DNA from 3 places in the Marinithermus hydrothermalis DSM 14884 genome. Region 2 is predicted to be linked to each of the others. Evidence: riboswitches for the same ligand, from Rfam matches in the RefSeq annotation. Region 2 holds a riboswitch; each other region holds the start of a gene.
What was found. Region 2 has a riboswitch for S-adenosylmethionine ahead of metX (homoserine O-acetyltransferase MetX). Riboswitches for the same ligand answer to the same signal wherever they lie in the genome.

Region 1 (4,706 bases), 910 kb from region 2:
CTCGGGGCCCTGGAGGCCTTGCGGGAGGAGGCGACGGGGTTTTACCTGGGGATCGGCCTCGAGGCGGATTACCACCCGGGGACCGAGGGGTTCGTGCGGCACGTGTTGGGCCGGTACCCGTTCGATTACGTGATCGGTTCGGTGCATTTTATCGGCGCGTGGCCCTTCGACCACCCGGATTACGTGGAGGAGTTCGCGTGGCGCGACCTGAAGGAGGTCTACCGGGCGTATTTCGCGCTCGTGGTCGAGGCGGCTCGCAGTGGGTTGTTCCACGCGATCGGGCACCTGGACCTCCCCAAGAAGTTCGGGCACGTGCCGGAGGAGGGGTACCTGGAGCTGGCGGAGCCGGCCCTCGAGGTCATCGCGGGGGAGGGGCTGGCTTTGGACGTGAACACCGCGGGGTGGCGCAAGCCGGTGGGGGAGGTCTACCCGGCCCCGGCGCTTTTGGAGCGGGCGCGGGCGCTGGGGATCCCGGTGGTGCTGGGTTCGGACGCGCACCGGCCGGAGGAGGTGGGGTACCGCTTTGAGGACGCGGTGCGGCTCTTGAAGGCCGCGGGGTACGCCGAGGCGGTGGTGTACCGCGAGGGGCGGCCCCAGCGTTACCCGCTCTAGCCCACCAGGGCCTGCCACCAGGGGAAGGGGGGCAGGCCGCGCGCGCGGGCGGCGCGGAGGGCGGGGGTGGGGTCGTAGGGCACCTCGTGCTGCGCGAAGCTCCAGTGGCCGGCGTGGCGGGTGGCGACGGTGAAGCGCGCGAGGGGGCGCGGCTCGGGGGGGATCGAGACCGAGGAGACGTTGACCCGCACCAGGCCCGGGGAGATGGCGAGGAAGGCGCCGTGCCGGTGCCCGAAGGCGACGAGGCCCTCGCCGAAGACCGCGCGGGCCTCGTCCGGGGGGAGGTCCGGGCCGCACCGCTCGGGGTCGTCGTGCGGGGTGCGCGGCGTGGCGTGCACCATCCGGAGGTCCGCGGCCTGGAGGGCGCGCGGCAGGCCGCGGAGGAAGGCCAGGGCCTCGGGGGAGAGGCGGGCGCGGCACCAGGCGAGGTGGGCTTGGGCGGTGGGGGTGGGGGCCTCGAGGTCCTGGGCGAGCCACTCGTCGGTGTTGCCCGCCAGGGCCTGGACGCCGGCCTCGGTGAGGCGGTCGAGGCACTCCTCGGGGTGGGGGCCGAACAGGGCGAGGTCGCCGAGGCAGTACGCGCCGTCGTAGGGGCCGTACGCCCGGGCGGCCTCGAGGACCGCTTCGAGGGCGGTGAGGTTTCCGTGCACGTCGGAGAACAGGAGGAGGCGCATATCCTTAATCTACCGCGGACCGGGTCGGAGATACCCTTGACAAAGCTAGTATTAAGGGTATACACTCGCGGGTAACCGCGCGGGATGCGCGGCCACAACCCGGCCCGTCTCTTATCCAGAGCGGTGGAGGGACCCGGCCCTGTGAAGCCGCGGCAACCGGTGGGCGCGTGCCCACGTCCGGTGCCAACTCCGGCCTGCGCAAGCGGGGGAGATAAGAGAGGGGAGACGCCAGCCAAACCAGACCGCCCCCCTTCTCCGATCCCCCGGGAGAAGGGGGGTTGCCCTACCCCGCCCCCGAGGAGGCGCGCGCGGGTTGTTGTGTTACCCTACCCCTGAGCCTATTTGTATCAGGGGTATAGGGGGCCTGGCCCGCCGGCCACCAACCCCGAGGAGGTGAAGGAACGTGAACCTGCTTGAAGACCCCGCCCAAGCCGCTGAGATCGCGCACCTCGAGCGCATGATCGCCCGGCTCGAGGCCGGCCTGGAGGACCCGCTGGACTTCCAGCGCTACCGACTGGAAAACGGGATCTACGGGATCCGGGGCGCTTCGGACCGGCACATGGTGCGCGTCAAGCTGCCCTTCGGCCGCGTGACGCCCGAGCAGCTCGAGGCCCTCGCCGAGGCCGCGGACCGCTTCACCCCCCACCGTAAGGCGCACCTCACCACCCGGCAGGCGGTGCAGCTCCACCACGTCCAGCGGCGCGACCTGCCCGAACTCCTGCGCCACCTCGCGCGCGCGGGCCTCACCACCCGCGAGGCCTGCGGCAACACCGTACGGAACGTCACGGCCTGCCCCTACGCGGGGATCGCGCCCGACGAGCCGTTCGACGTCACGCCCTACGCCGAGGCCACCTTCCGCTACTTCCTACGCCACCCCGTCGCGCAGAACCTGCCGCGGAAGTTCAAGATCGCCTTCGAAGGGTGCCGGACCGACCACGCCCGCGTGGCCATCCACGATATCGGCGCGGTCGCGGTCCGAGACGCCGAGGGCCGGCCGGGGTTCAGGATCCACGTCGGCGGCGGGCTCGGCGCGGCCCCCCGCGCCGCGGTGCTCCTCGAGCCCTTCACCCCCGCGGAGGACCTGATCCCCACGATCGAGGCGGTCCTCCGGGTCTTCGACCGCCACGGCAACCGCAAGGTGCGCACCCAGGCCCGCCTCAAGTTCCTGGTGAAGCAATGGGGCGCGGACGCCCTGCGCGAAGCGGTCCTCGCCGAGCGCCGGGTGGTGAAGGCCACGCGCTCCGGCCGCGCCCTCACAGCGCAGCCCACGCTCGAGGAGGAAGGGCCGCCTGAGCTCGAGCCGCTCCCCGCCGTGGGGGCCGTCCCCCCGGGGTTCGCCGAGTGGGCCGCGACCAACGTGGTGCCGCAGCGGCAGGCGGGCTGGGCGACGGTGATCGTGCGCTGCCCGCTGGGGGACGTCACCTCGGACCAGCTCCGCGCCCTCGCGCGGATCGCCCGCCGGTACAACGGGGGGCGGGTGCGCAGCGCGATCACCCAGAACCTCCTGCTGCGCTGGGTGCCCGAGGCCGCGCTGCCCCAGGTGTACGCCGCGCTGCACGCCGCGGGCCTCGCCGCGGCCGGAGGGCACACCCTGGCCGACGTGACCCGCTGCCCGGGCGCGGACACCTGCAACCTGGCGATCACCCGCTCGCGCGGGCTCGCCCAGGCCCTCCAAGGCCTCCTCGAGACCGAGCTTCGGGCCCACCCGGCCCTCAAGGACCTGACCCTCAAGATCTCGGGCTGCCCCAACTCCTGCGGCCAGCACCACATCGCCGACATCGGGTTTTACGGCGCGGCGCGCACCGTGGACGGGCGGGAGGTGCCCCACTACGTGCTGCTCCTCGGGGGCGGAACCACCCTCGAGGGCGCGCGGTTCGGGAAGCCCGTGGCCCGCATCCCCGCCCGGCGGGTGCCCGAGGCGGTGCGGGCCGTGCTCGAGCGCTACCTCGCCGAGCGCCAGGAGGGCGAGGGTTTCACCGCGTTCGTGGACCGCGTGGGCCCCGCCTCCTTCAAGCCCCTCTTGGAGCCCTTCACCCAGGTGCCCCCCTACGCCGAAGCCCCCGAGTTCTACACGGACCTGGGGGGCGAGGGCGCGTTCCGGGTGCAGGTCGGCGAGGGCGAGTGCGGGGTCTAGCCGGGGGGGACGGGCATGCTGAGTCTGAAGGGAAAACGCGTGGCCCTCACCGGCCCCCGCCGCGCCGCGGAGCTCGCCCGGATCGTGGAGAAGCTCGGCGGCACCCCCCTCGTGCGGCCCACCCAGGGCACCGCCTTCCTCGACCCGGCCCGGCTCGAGCCCCTCCTCGCGCGCCTGGTGCGCGAGGGGGTGGACTGGGTCCTCCTCACCACCGGGATGGGCACCGAGGCCCTGGCGCGCGCGGCAGCGGCGGTGGGGCTGGGCGAGGCGTTTCTCGACCTGTTGGCCCGGGCCCGCCTCGCCGCGCGGGGGTACAAGACGGTGAAGGCCCTCAAGGCGCTCGGCCTCTGGCCCGCGGTCGTGGCCGCGGACGGCACCACCGCCGGGCTGCGGCGCGCTTTGGCCGCACAGGCCTTCGAGGGCCGGCGCGTCGCGCTGCAGCTGTTTGGGGTGCCGGCCCCGGGGCTCGCGGGCTGGCTCGTGGCGCGCGGCGCGCGCGTGGTGGAGGTGTGGCCCTACCGGCACCTGCCCCCGGACCCGGCGGTGGTGGAGACCCTGGCCCGCGAGGTCCTGGAAGGCGCGGTGGACGCGGTGGCCTTCACCAGCGCCGTCCAGGTGCACCACTTCTTCGAAGGCGTCCGGGCGCTGGGGCGGTTGGGCCCCGTCCTCGAGGCCTTCTCCGGCCCCGTGGTCGCGGTGAGCGTCGGGCGCGTGACCCGCGAGGCCCTCACCGAAGCGGGGGTCACGCGCGTCGTGATGCCCGAGGAGGAGCGCATGGGCGCGATGATCATGGCGCTGGCGCGGTACTACGAGGAGGTGCACGCATGCGGTACTTCCCGGTGATGCTCGACCTTAAGGGCCGTCCCGTGGTCTTCGTCGGGGGCGGCGGGGAGACCGAGGCCAAGGTGCAGCGGCTCGTGGAGGCCGGGGCGCGGGTGACCCTCATCAGCCCCGAGGCGCACCCCGCCCTCGAGCCCCTCGCGGCCGCCGGCCGGATCCGCTGGGAGCGGCGCGCCTACCGCGAGGGGGACCTCGCGGGGGCCGTGCTGGCCTTCGCGCACCCCAAGGACCCCGCCGTGACCGGGCGGGTCTTCGCGGAGGCCGAGCGGCGGGGGGTGTTCCTCAACGCGGTGGACGCCCCGCGGCACGCCTCGTTCATCCTGCCCGCCGTCCACCGCCAGGGGGATCTGGTGGTCGCGGTCTCCACGAGCGGCAAGGCCCCGGCCCTCGCGGTGCGGCTCAAGGAACGGTTCGCCCGCGAGCTCGGCCCGGAGTACGCGGCCTTC
Region 2 (4,706 bases):
CCCGGTCGAACCCCACGCGCGGGTGGTGCGCGGCGTGGAGGGCATCGAGACCGCCTACCAGGCCTTCCTCGCCCAGCGGCACACGGTGCCCTTCGAGGCGGACGGCGTCGTGGTGAAGCTCAACAACCTCGCCTGGCAGGACGAGCTCGGGTACACGGCCAAAAGCCCCCGCTGGGCCGTGGCGTACAAGTTCCCCGCCGAGGAGAAGAAGACCCGGGTCCTCGAGGTGATCTTCCAGGTGGGGCGCACCGGCCGCGTCACCCCCGTGGCGGTCCTCGAGCCGGTCCTGCTCGACGGCACCACGGTCTCCCGCGTGAGCCTGCACAACGAGGCGTACCTGGAGGAGCTGGGCTTGATGCTGGGGGACTGGGTGCTGGTGCACAAGGCCGGCGGGATCATTCCCGAGGTGCTGCGGGTCCTGAAGGAGGAGCGCACGGGCACGGAACGGCCCCTCGTCTTCCCGGACGCCTGCCCGGCCTGCGGGCACGCCCTGGTCCTGGAGGGCAAGATCCACCGCTGCCCCAACCCCCTCTGCCCCGCGCAGGCCTTCGAACGCATCCGGCACTACGCCTCGCGCCGCGCCATGGACATCCAGGGCCTGGGGGAACGGCACATCGAGCAGATGCTGGAGAAGGGCTTGATCCGCACCCCCGCAGACCTCTACCGCCTGACCAAGGCGGACCTGGTGAGCCTAGAGCGCTTCGGGGAGAAAAGCGCGGAGAACCTTCTCGCCCAGATCGAAGCGAGCAAAACGCGCGGCCTGGAGCGGCTGCTGTTCGCCCTCGGCATCCCCCAGGTGGGGGAGGCCCTCGCCCGCACGCTCGCGCGCCGCTTCGGCACCCTGGACCGGCTGCTCGAGGCCACCCCGGAGGAACTCTTGGAGGTCGAGGACGTGGGAGAACTCACCGCGCGCCGCATCCACGAAACGCTTCACGACCCCGCGATGCTCGAGCTGATCGAGCAGCTCCGCGCCGCGGGCGTGAGCTTCGAGGCCAAGGAACGCCCCCGATCGGACGCGCTGGCGGGCCTGACCTTCGTCCTCACCGGGGAGCTCTCCCGCCCCCGAGCCGAGGTGAAGCGGCGGCTTGAAGCGCTGGGCGCGAAGGTCGCGAGCGCGGTCAGCAAGAAAACGAGTTACGTGGTCGCGGGTGCGGGCGCGGGCAGCAAGCTCCAAAAAGCGCGCGAGCTGGGGATTCCCGTGCTGGACGAGGCGGGGCTCGAGGCCCTCATCCAACAGCGCTTGGGCCAAATGTCCCAGGCGGGGGCTCTAGAATAGGGACGATGCGTTGGCGAATCGCTCTACTCGTCGCGGGGGTTCTAGCGATCGCGGGGTACGCCGCCTACAAGGCGCTTTCTCCCAAACCCACGTTTCACGGCACGATGCTCAGCACGCCGCGCCCCGTCCCGGACTTCACGCTAATAGACGGGGACGGGCGCCCACGACGCTTTAGCGCGTTCCGCGGGAAGACCCTCCTCGTCTTCTTCGGGTACACCCGGTGCCCCGACGTCTGCCCCCTCACGATGCAAAAACTCGCGCTCGCCTACCGCGCGCTCGGAGAGCCCGAGGACCTTCAGGTCGTGATGATCAGCGTGGACCCCGAAACGGACACCCCCGAGCGGATCCAGCAGTACGTCACGGGGTTCCACCCCCGCTTCGTGGGGCTCACCGGCACCCCAGAAGCGATCGCTCAAGCGGCCTCCGCGTTCTTCATCTACTACCGGGCTCGAGACCAGCTGGTGGATCACACCGCAACGATCAACCTCGTGGACCCCCAAGGGCGGCTCCGCGTGGTGTACAACGAAGCCAACCTCGCCCCTCAGACCCTCGCCGAGGACCTGAAACCCATCCTCGCGCGGGGCGGTCGCTTCTAACGGGAGTCCCCATGCGCGCACTCCTCCTCACCCTCCTCCTCCTCGGCACGCTCGCGCAAGCCCACGGCGGGCACCTCGAGCTCGAGAACGCCCGGATCCTGGTGCGCGATACGGAAGCCTTCCTCGAGGCGCGGCTGGTCTACGGGGAAGAAGAACCCCTCGCGCTCACCGCGGTCGTCCTCCAGGGGGTGGAAGGCGTCCTCGAGGAACGCCAAACCCAGGGGTACGCGCCGCTCTCCCGCATCGAGATCCAGCCGGGCACCCTAGAGTTCGGCCCGGAAACCCCCGTGCGGGTGCGGTTCGAGATCGCCGGACTCGAGCTGAAAGGCCCCACGGTACCCGTGACCTTGCTCATCACGCCCGGGGGGCTCGTTACGCAAGCGGTGCCCTTGGATACGGGCACCGCCTCAGTGCGCCCGAGCCTCGGCGTGCTGCTCGCGGTACTCCTCGCCCTCTGGGTTCTGCTTGGGCGTTACCGCCGCGCTAAACCCCAAAGGCCTTGAGCACCGCGGCCACCTGGTCGTGCTCGATGAGGAAGGCGTCGTGCCCGTGCGGGCTGACCAGCTCCGCGTACTCGCCGCGCGCGGCCTGGGCCAGCGCCCGCACCGCCGGGGCCGGGTAGAGGAGGTCGCTGTCGATCCCCACGAAAAGCCGCGGCATCGCTAGGCGCTCGAGGACCTCGGGTAACGCCCCCCGGCCGCGGGTCACGTCGTGCGTGGTCATGGCGTGGGAGAGCGTGAGGTAGGTGTTCGCGTCGAAGCGCCGCAGGAACCGCTGGGCCTGGTAAGCGATGTAGCGCTCGCTCTGGCTGGGGTCCGCCCCCCAGCGCGCCTCGAAGCTCCGGGGCGCGCGGTAACTCATCATGGCCACAGCGCGGGCCACCGCCAGGCCGGGAGGCTGGGCCTCGTAACGCCCGTTACGAAAAGCGGGGTCGTTCAGGATCGCCTCGCGGGCCACGCGGTTAAACGCGCGCGCCCAGGGGCCGTAGCGCTCGGTGGCCGCGATCACCACGAGCCCCGCCGTGCGCTCGGGGTACATGAGGGCGAACTCGAGGGCCTGCATTCCCCCCATGCTGCCCCCGATGACCAGGGCCCGCTCCACCCCCAGGTGATCCAAAAGCCGCGCCTGGACCCGCACCATGTCCCGGATGGTGATGGGGGGGAACTCCGGACCGTACCGCCGGCCGGTCGTGGGGTTTCGGCTCGTGGGGCCGGTGGTGCCGTAACAACTGCCCAGGATGTTCGCGCACACCACGAAGTACCGCTCGGGATCCAGGGGCCGGCCCGCCCCCACGAGCGCGTCCCACCAGCCCTTAGGGCCAAAGGCCCGCTCTAAAGGCGTGAGCCGCGCCAGGGTCGCTGCGTCGTAGGTGCCCGCGAGGTGCGCGCTGCCCGTGAGGGCGTGGAACACGAGGACCGCGTTGTCCCGCTGGGCGCTCAACCGGCCGTAGGTCTCGAACCGCACCCGCACCTCGGGAATCAACCGCCCCTCCTCAGTCACGAACGGCGCGGTTCTAGGCCAAAGCACCGCGGTACGCGGCCGCACCGTGGCCGCATCCGACGCGTCAGTCACGGGGTGCAGCAGTAACGCCTCGTGCTCCCCCCACGCCTCGCACACCACGGTCCCGGTCATACCGCCCCCTTCCGGGCGGCGTGCCCCGTCTTTTTCTGCACCGGAATGGTATCGCGCATACCCCCTCCTTCCCCGCGCGGGCCGGTTGGAAGGGGGTAGCAACTCCCCCTTCCCGCGTCGTTCTCCAGAACGCTCGAGAAGGGGGTTAAGCTTTTTAGGCCGCCTCCCCTTCCCTTATCTTCCCCGCCGAAGCGGGCCGGAATTGGCACCGTGACGTGGGCGCACGCCCACCGGTTGCCGCGGCTTCACAGGGCCGGTCCCTCCACCGCTCTGGATAAGAGAACGGGCAGATTGTCGCCGCGCGCCCGCGCGGTTACCCTAGAGTGTACCCCCCCTAACGCAAAGGGTCAAGGATTCAATCCAAAAGGCACGAAGCCTACCTCGGCCCACCCCCAGGCCGGAACCGCTCCACCAACGCCCGCACCTCAGCGTCCCGCACCGCCCCCACCGGAACCAGCCCCACCCCGCTCCCCGCCAGGAGCAGCTGCCCGGCAAGCGCCCCCGGCGCAAGACGCGCCCGGCGCACCCCCAGGCCCATCTCCCGCGCGGCCTCCGCCACCACCTCCCGGGTGATGCCCTCGAGGCCGCCCTCGAACACGGTCAACACGCCGTCCCGATACAGCAAGGGGCTGGTGCGGCTCCCATCCACCACGCACCCCTCCCCATCCAGCAGCAGCGCCTCGAACGCCCCCGCCGCCCGCGCCTCCGCGAGGGCCAACCGGTACGGCAGGTAGTTCCCCGTCTTGTAGCGGGCGAGGTCCGGGTGCACCCGCCAGCGGCTCACGTGCACCCGCACCCCCTCGAGGTACACGCCTGGCTCCAGCGGGCGGTACGGGCTGGCCTCCGCGCACCACACCCCCTCCCCCACCGTGAGCCGCACCCGAAGGTCCGGTCCTTGCACCCGAAGCAGCTCCCACGCCCGCTCGAACGCCGCGTGCCCCGGGTACGGCAGGCCCAACGCTTCCGCATGGCGGCGCAACCGGTCCAGGTGCCGCCCCCACCAAAGCGGCTCCCCCCCCTCGCTGCGCAGCGTCGTAAAGACCGAAGCCCCATGGTACACGAAGGCCACGGGCCACGCCGCGGCCGCAGGCTCCCCGTTAACGATCACCAGCCGCACCCCGCACCTCCAAAAAATTCGCGAGCAGCTCGAGGCCATACGGGCTCAGCATGCTCTCCGGGTGGAACTGCACCCCCCAAGCGGG
Region 3 (4,706 bases), 170 kb from region 2:
GTCACGAATCTTCATGGTTTTCCCCCTTCACCAACCACGGCAGGTCCCCTAGCCCTTCGCGGCCCGGACCTCTTCGCGCAAGGCGCGGGCCGCCGCTACGAGGTTCCTCAAGGTCGGAATGACCTCCTCCCAGCGCCGCGTCTTAAGGCCGCAGTCGGGGTTCACCCAGATCTGCTCCGGGCGCAGGTGCCGCAGGAAGGTGCGGAGCTTGGCCAGGATCGCTTCAGCCTCCGGAACCACCGGGCTGTGCACGTCGTACACCCCGGGCCCCACCTCTCGGGGGTACCCGTACTCCGCGAGTTCCCTCAGGGTCTCATCCCCGCTGCGGGCGTTCTCGATCGAGATCACGTCCGCGTCCAGCCGGTCGATCGCGGCGAGGATGTCGCCGAACTCGGAGTAACACATGTGGGTGTGCACCTGGGTCTCCGGCTTGGCCACCGCGGTCGTGAGCCGAAACGCGTCCACCGCCCACGAGAGGTAGGCGTCCCACCGCTCTTGCTTGAGGGGCAGCCCCTCGCGCAAGGCAGGCTCGTCCACCTGAATCACCCGCGCGCCAGCGGCCTCGAGGTCGGCCACCTCGTCCCGCAACGCAAGCGCGATCTGGAAGGCCACCTCCTTGCGGGGGATGTCGGTGCGCGGGTAGGACCAGTTCAGGATGGTGACCGGGCCGGTCAGCATGCCCTTGACGGGCTTGTCCGTATAGGACTGGGCGACCTTGAACTCACGGACCGTGAGGGGTTCGGGGCGCGCCACGTCCCCGTAGATGATGGGGGGACGCACGTACCGGCTGCCGTACGACTGCACCCAGCCGTGCACGGTGAAGGCAAAGCCCTCGAGCTTTTGCCCGAAGTACTCCACCATGTCGGTGCGTTCGAACTCCCCGTGGACCAGCACGTCCAGCCCAACGCCTTCTTGGACGCCAATGGCGTAGGCGATCCACGCGTCGATCGCCGCGCGGTACTCCGCCTCGGAGATCTCGCCCTTGCGGTAGCGGGCCCGCACGCGCCGCACCTCCGGGATCTGGGGGAAGGACCCGATCGTGGTGGTGGGAAACAAGGAGGTCTGGATCTGCTTCGGGCGGCGCTCGGCGTACGGCAACGCCCGGCGGAAGTCCTGCGGCGTGAGTTCCTGAAGGCGCTTGCGCACCGAGGGATTCTCTGGGCTAAAAGCGCGGAACGCCGCCCACGCCGCCTCGATCCGCGCGAGTTCCGCCTCCCCCCCCTGGCCGCCGAGGTGCTGGGCCAGCGCCACCACCTCCTCCAGTTTCTGCTCGGCGAAGCTCAACACGCCCCGCAACGCCTCCGGCAACCCCGTCTCGCGGGAAGCGTCGTACGGCACGAACTGGAGGGAGGCCGAAGGCTGCACCGAGAGTTCAGGGGCGATCCCGTGAAGCCGCTCGAGGAGCAGGAGAACCTCACTCGGCCGGATGCGCCACACGTTGCGCGCGTCCACCACCCCGGCCCCAAGCCGTTTCTCCCGCGGCCAACCGTGCGCCTCGATCAGCTCGAGGTTGTTGCCGCGGGTGAAGTCGAGGCTCACCGCGGCCACGGGCAGGGCCACCACCCACGGGTACGCCTTGCCGAGATCGTCGAAGTAGGTCACCAGGTCGATCGCCACGCCCGCCCGGGCGAGCTCAGCGTAGGCCCGCTCCACGTGTGCCTTAAGGGTGTCCGCGTCCCCCAGCACCAGGGCCGGCTCGTGGAACTGCACCTCCCCCACCCCCCGGCCACGCAACCCCTCCAACAGCGCGCGGTAAGCGGGCAGGAGGCGTTCCAGCACCTCCCCCAGGGGCTCCTCGAGCCGCGCGAGCCGCAGGAGCGTCACGGGCCCCAGCACCACCGGCACCGCGCGCGCTCCAAGCACGCCCTGCGCACGCTCCACCGTGCGGAAGAACCCCTCGAAGCCGGGCTCGGGGTGTTGTCCGCGCGCGATCTCCGGAACCAGGTAGTGGTAGTTCGTGTCGAACCACTTGGTGAGTTCAAGTGCGGGAATACCCGGCAGGCCACGGGCCATGGCGAAGTACGCCTCGAGGCCCTCGAGGTGGCGGAAGCGTTCGGGCACGAGGCCCAGCCAAACCACCCAGTCGAGGACGTGGTCGTAGAGGCTGGTCCCCTCCACGGCCACGGCGTCCACGCCGCGCGCCTGCTGGGCGCGCCAACCGTCCTCCTGAACCGCTTCTACGGTGGAGATGAGCGTTTTGGCGTCCGTCTTGCCCGCCCAGTAGGCCTCGAGGGCGCGCTTGACCTCGCGGTTCTTGCCGATCCGGGGATACCCTACGGTCGCACTGCGAATACCCATGTGTTACCTCCTTAAATTTCAACCCCCTCCTCGGACGAGGAGGGGGTGAAATACTCCGGTTACACACCCCTCCTCATCGTTCCCCTCTCGGGGGCTGGCATTGGCACCGGACGTGGGAAAGTGCACCCCACCGGTTGCCGCGGCTTCACAGGGCCAGTTCCCTCCACCGCTCTGGATGAGGAGGTAGGTTGTGACGGGCTACGCCCGCTTACCCCCGATGGTACACCCTAGGGATAGCTGGGTCAAGCCAGCCTAAGCGTTACAGCGTTACTGAGTTCAACGGCGCGGAAACGGGTGGAGTCACGCCAGGTCTTCCACCCCCCGCACGGCCTCCATCACCCCGTCCTCCCGGCAGAGCCGCCGCGCCAAGAATTCCGCGTTCCGGCGGTACGCAAAGCGCTCCACTGCAGCCCGGATCGCGCGCGCCAGAGCGTTCGGCGCCAAGCGTTTCGCGGGGACCGGTCTGGGCCCTGCCCCCAGGGCCGCCACCCGCTCGCCCCAGAAGAACTGATCCGCGATGAACGGGACCGTGACTGTGGGCCTCCCCGCATAAAGCCCGGCGGCGGTGGTGCCGGCCCCACCGTGGTGCACCACCGCCGCCACGCGCGGGAACAACCAGGCGTGGGGGACAGCATCCAACACGTACACGCTGTCTGGAACCCTCTCGGGATCCAATCCGCCCCACCCCCGAACCAGCACGGCCCGCACGCCGGCCAGCTGAAGGGCCTCCAGCACGATCTCCGTAAAACGCCGCACATCCGGAGGACGCATGCTCCCAAACCCTACGTAGACCGGGGGCGGGCCGTCCTCTAAAAAGGCTTGCAGCTCGCCCGGCGGACGCCAACCCTCATCCAGCGGTAAACGCCAGTACCCCGTTACCCGAACCCAGTCCGGCCAATCCCTGGGCCGGGGCACCACAGCGGTACTGAACCCGTAAAGTACCGGCACCGCTCCCCTACGAAGCCGCGGGTAGGGACCGCGCCAAGAGAGCGGAGCTAGGCCCAAGGCCCGGCGCCAGCGGTTGGTCTGGGACGCGACCAAAAACCAGGCGAACTGCTCCATAGCCACGTACGAAAAGCGGTTATACAGGCCGCAGCGAGCCAGGAAAGGCGGTGAAGGGCCGAACGGCGCGGGAAACGCGGCCGTCGGCGTCTGGGGCTGGAGAAAGGCCGCCACGGCCGGTACCCCCCGAGCCTCCGCCCAGTGATAGGCTGGGAACCCCAAGGTGGAGAACACGACCCGGTCTGCGCCCTCGAGGCCGGGCTCCAAAGCGCGCAGAAAACCGGGAAGAAAGGCACGGTACACCTCGAGCAGCTCGCGCACAAAACGGTACGGGTTCGCACCCGCCGCGAAGGCGCGCCGGACCTCGAGGGCCTCGAGCAACGCGCGGGGGTTCTCCCCCAGGGGGAGGTACTCGAGGCCGAAGGGTGCGATTAGTTCGGCGAACCCTTGCGGGGCGAGCATCCGGACCTCGTGCCCGCGCGCAACGAGGCCAGCGCCCAAGGCTACGTACGGCTCCACGTCGCCGCGCGAGCCGACCGCCACGATCGCTACCTGCATACCGGCCCCACCCCCAAGCTAGCCGCGGCCTGGCCTTGCGGTCAAGCGGCGCCCATCCTCAATGCGTCGGAACGGTAAGCGAGAGGCAGCAATCATCGAGGTATCAAAACAGGTCTGATAGGGAGCCTCCAAGCAATGACTGGATCGGCGTGCGAAATGAACGAATCTAAGCAAGAGGGCGTGCTAAGGGAAGAGTAAGAATGTCATCGGAAAAAAGTGTGTTCCCCAAGCACATACGGGCACTACCCGAAGCGGATATCCCTAGGCGGACACGCACCCAATCCTTTTCATGGAATTCCTTCGTGTGCTACTTGATCTGGACCCCCAAGATGTGAAAGAAGGGGGGTGCTATGGACTCCAACCGGGAGCACCCCCTTTACTATCTTGACGCGGAAACCCTTCTGGTGGCTACCTACATCTGGGTGGATGACGAACTCAAGGCCTTGCAAGCTCAGGGCTTCAACCCCCCCCCAAAGCAAAAGCACCAGAAGGCCACCCTGGCCGAGCTCCTGACCCTCGCCATCTTTTTGCTCCTCCAGGGCCAGGACCTCGCCAAAGGCTACCTGGCCGCCAAAACCACCCTGAAGGCTTACTTCCCCTCCCTCCCCCACCTCTCCCGCTTCTACCGGGTTCTTCAGAAGGCCCAGGGGCTGTTGGCCTGCCTCGCTACGCGCCTTGCTGGCGGAGAAGGACTTTTGCAGGTGGTGGACCTCAAGCCTATCCCCCTGGCCCACGGCCACCGCATCCACGGCCTCTCTCTTCCCGAGGCCGCGATGGGGGTAGGGCCTCTGGGGGCTTTTGGAGGCTACGTCCTCATGCCGGTGATGAACGAGCGGGGTCTCTTCTTT

Region 1: it holds a riboswitch for S-adenosylmethionine, as region 2 does, so the genes downstream of both, MARKY_RS09395 (nitrite/sulfite reductase) here and metX (homoserine O-acetyltransferase MetX) in region 2, are expected to answer to the same signal.
Region 3: it holds a riboswitch for S-adenosylmethionine, as region 2 does, so the genes downstream of both, metE (5-methyltetrahydropteroyltriglutamate--homocysteine S-methyltransferase) here and metX (homoserine O-acetyltransferase MetX) in region 2, are expected to answer to the same signal.

The regions. Positions count from the first base shown of each region.
Region 1 is NC_015387.1:1,874,326-1,879,031, reverse strand. Features, by position in the region: gene MARKY_RS09405 (histidinol-phosphatase HisJ family protein) at 1-612, shown strand, start outside; gene MARKY_RS11475 (metallophosphoesterase family protein) at 609-1,286, opposite strand; SAM riboswitch class I at 1,395-1,504, shown strand; gene MARKY_RS09395 (nitrite/sulfite reductase) at 1,744-3,420, shown strand; gene MARKY_RS09390 (uroporphyrinogen-III synthase) at 3,436-4,263, shown strand; gene MARKY_RS09385 (precorrin-2 dehydrogenase/sirohydrochlorin ferrochelatase family protein) at 4,245-4,706, shown strand, end outside.
Region 2 is NC_015387.1:965,160-969,865, reverse strand. Features, by position in the region: gene ligA (NAD-dependent DNA ligase LigA) at 1-1,276, shown strand, start outside; gene MARKY_RS04960 (SCO family protein) at 1,282-1,872, shown strand; gene MARKY_RS04955 (hypothetical protein) at 1,884-2,375, shown strand; gene metX (homoserine O-acetyltransferase MetX) at 2,356-3,504, opposite strand; SAM riboswitch class I at 3,676-3,785, opposite strand; gene MARKY_RS04945 (aminotransferase class IV) at 3,881-4,615, opposite strand; gene MARKY_RS04940 (aminodeoxychorismate components I/II) at 4,602-4,706, opposite strand, start outside.
Region 3 is NC_015387.1:1,136,350-1,141,055, reverse strand. Features, by position in the region: gene metF (methylenetetrahydrofolate reductase [NAD(P)H]) at 1-15, opposite strand, end outside; gene metE (5-methyltetrahydropteroyltriglutamate--homocysteine S-methyltransferase) at 49-2,298, opposite strand; SAM riboswitch class I at 2,369-2,480, opposite strand; gene MARKY_RS05790 (glycosyltransferase) at 2,599-3,858, opposite strand; partial or broken gene MARKY_RS05785 (transposase family protein) at 4,209-4,706, shown strand, end outside.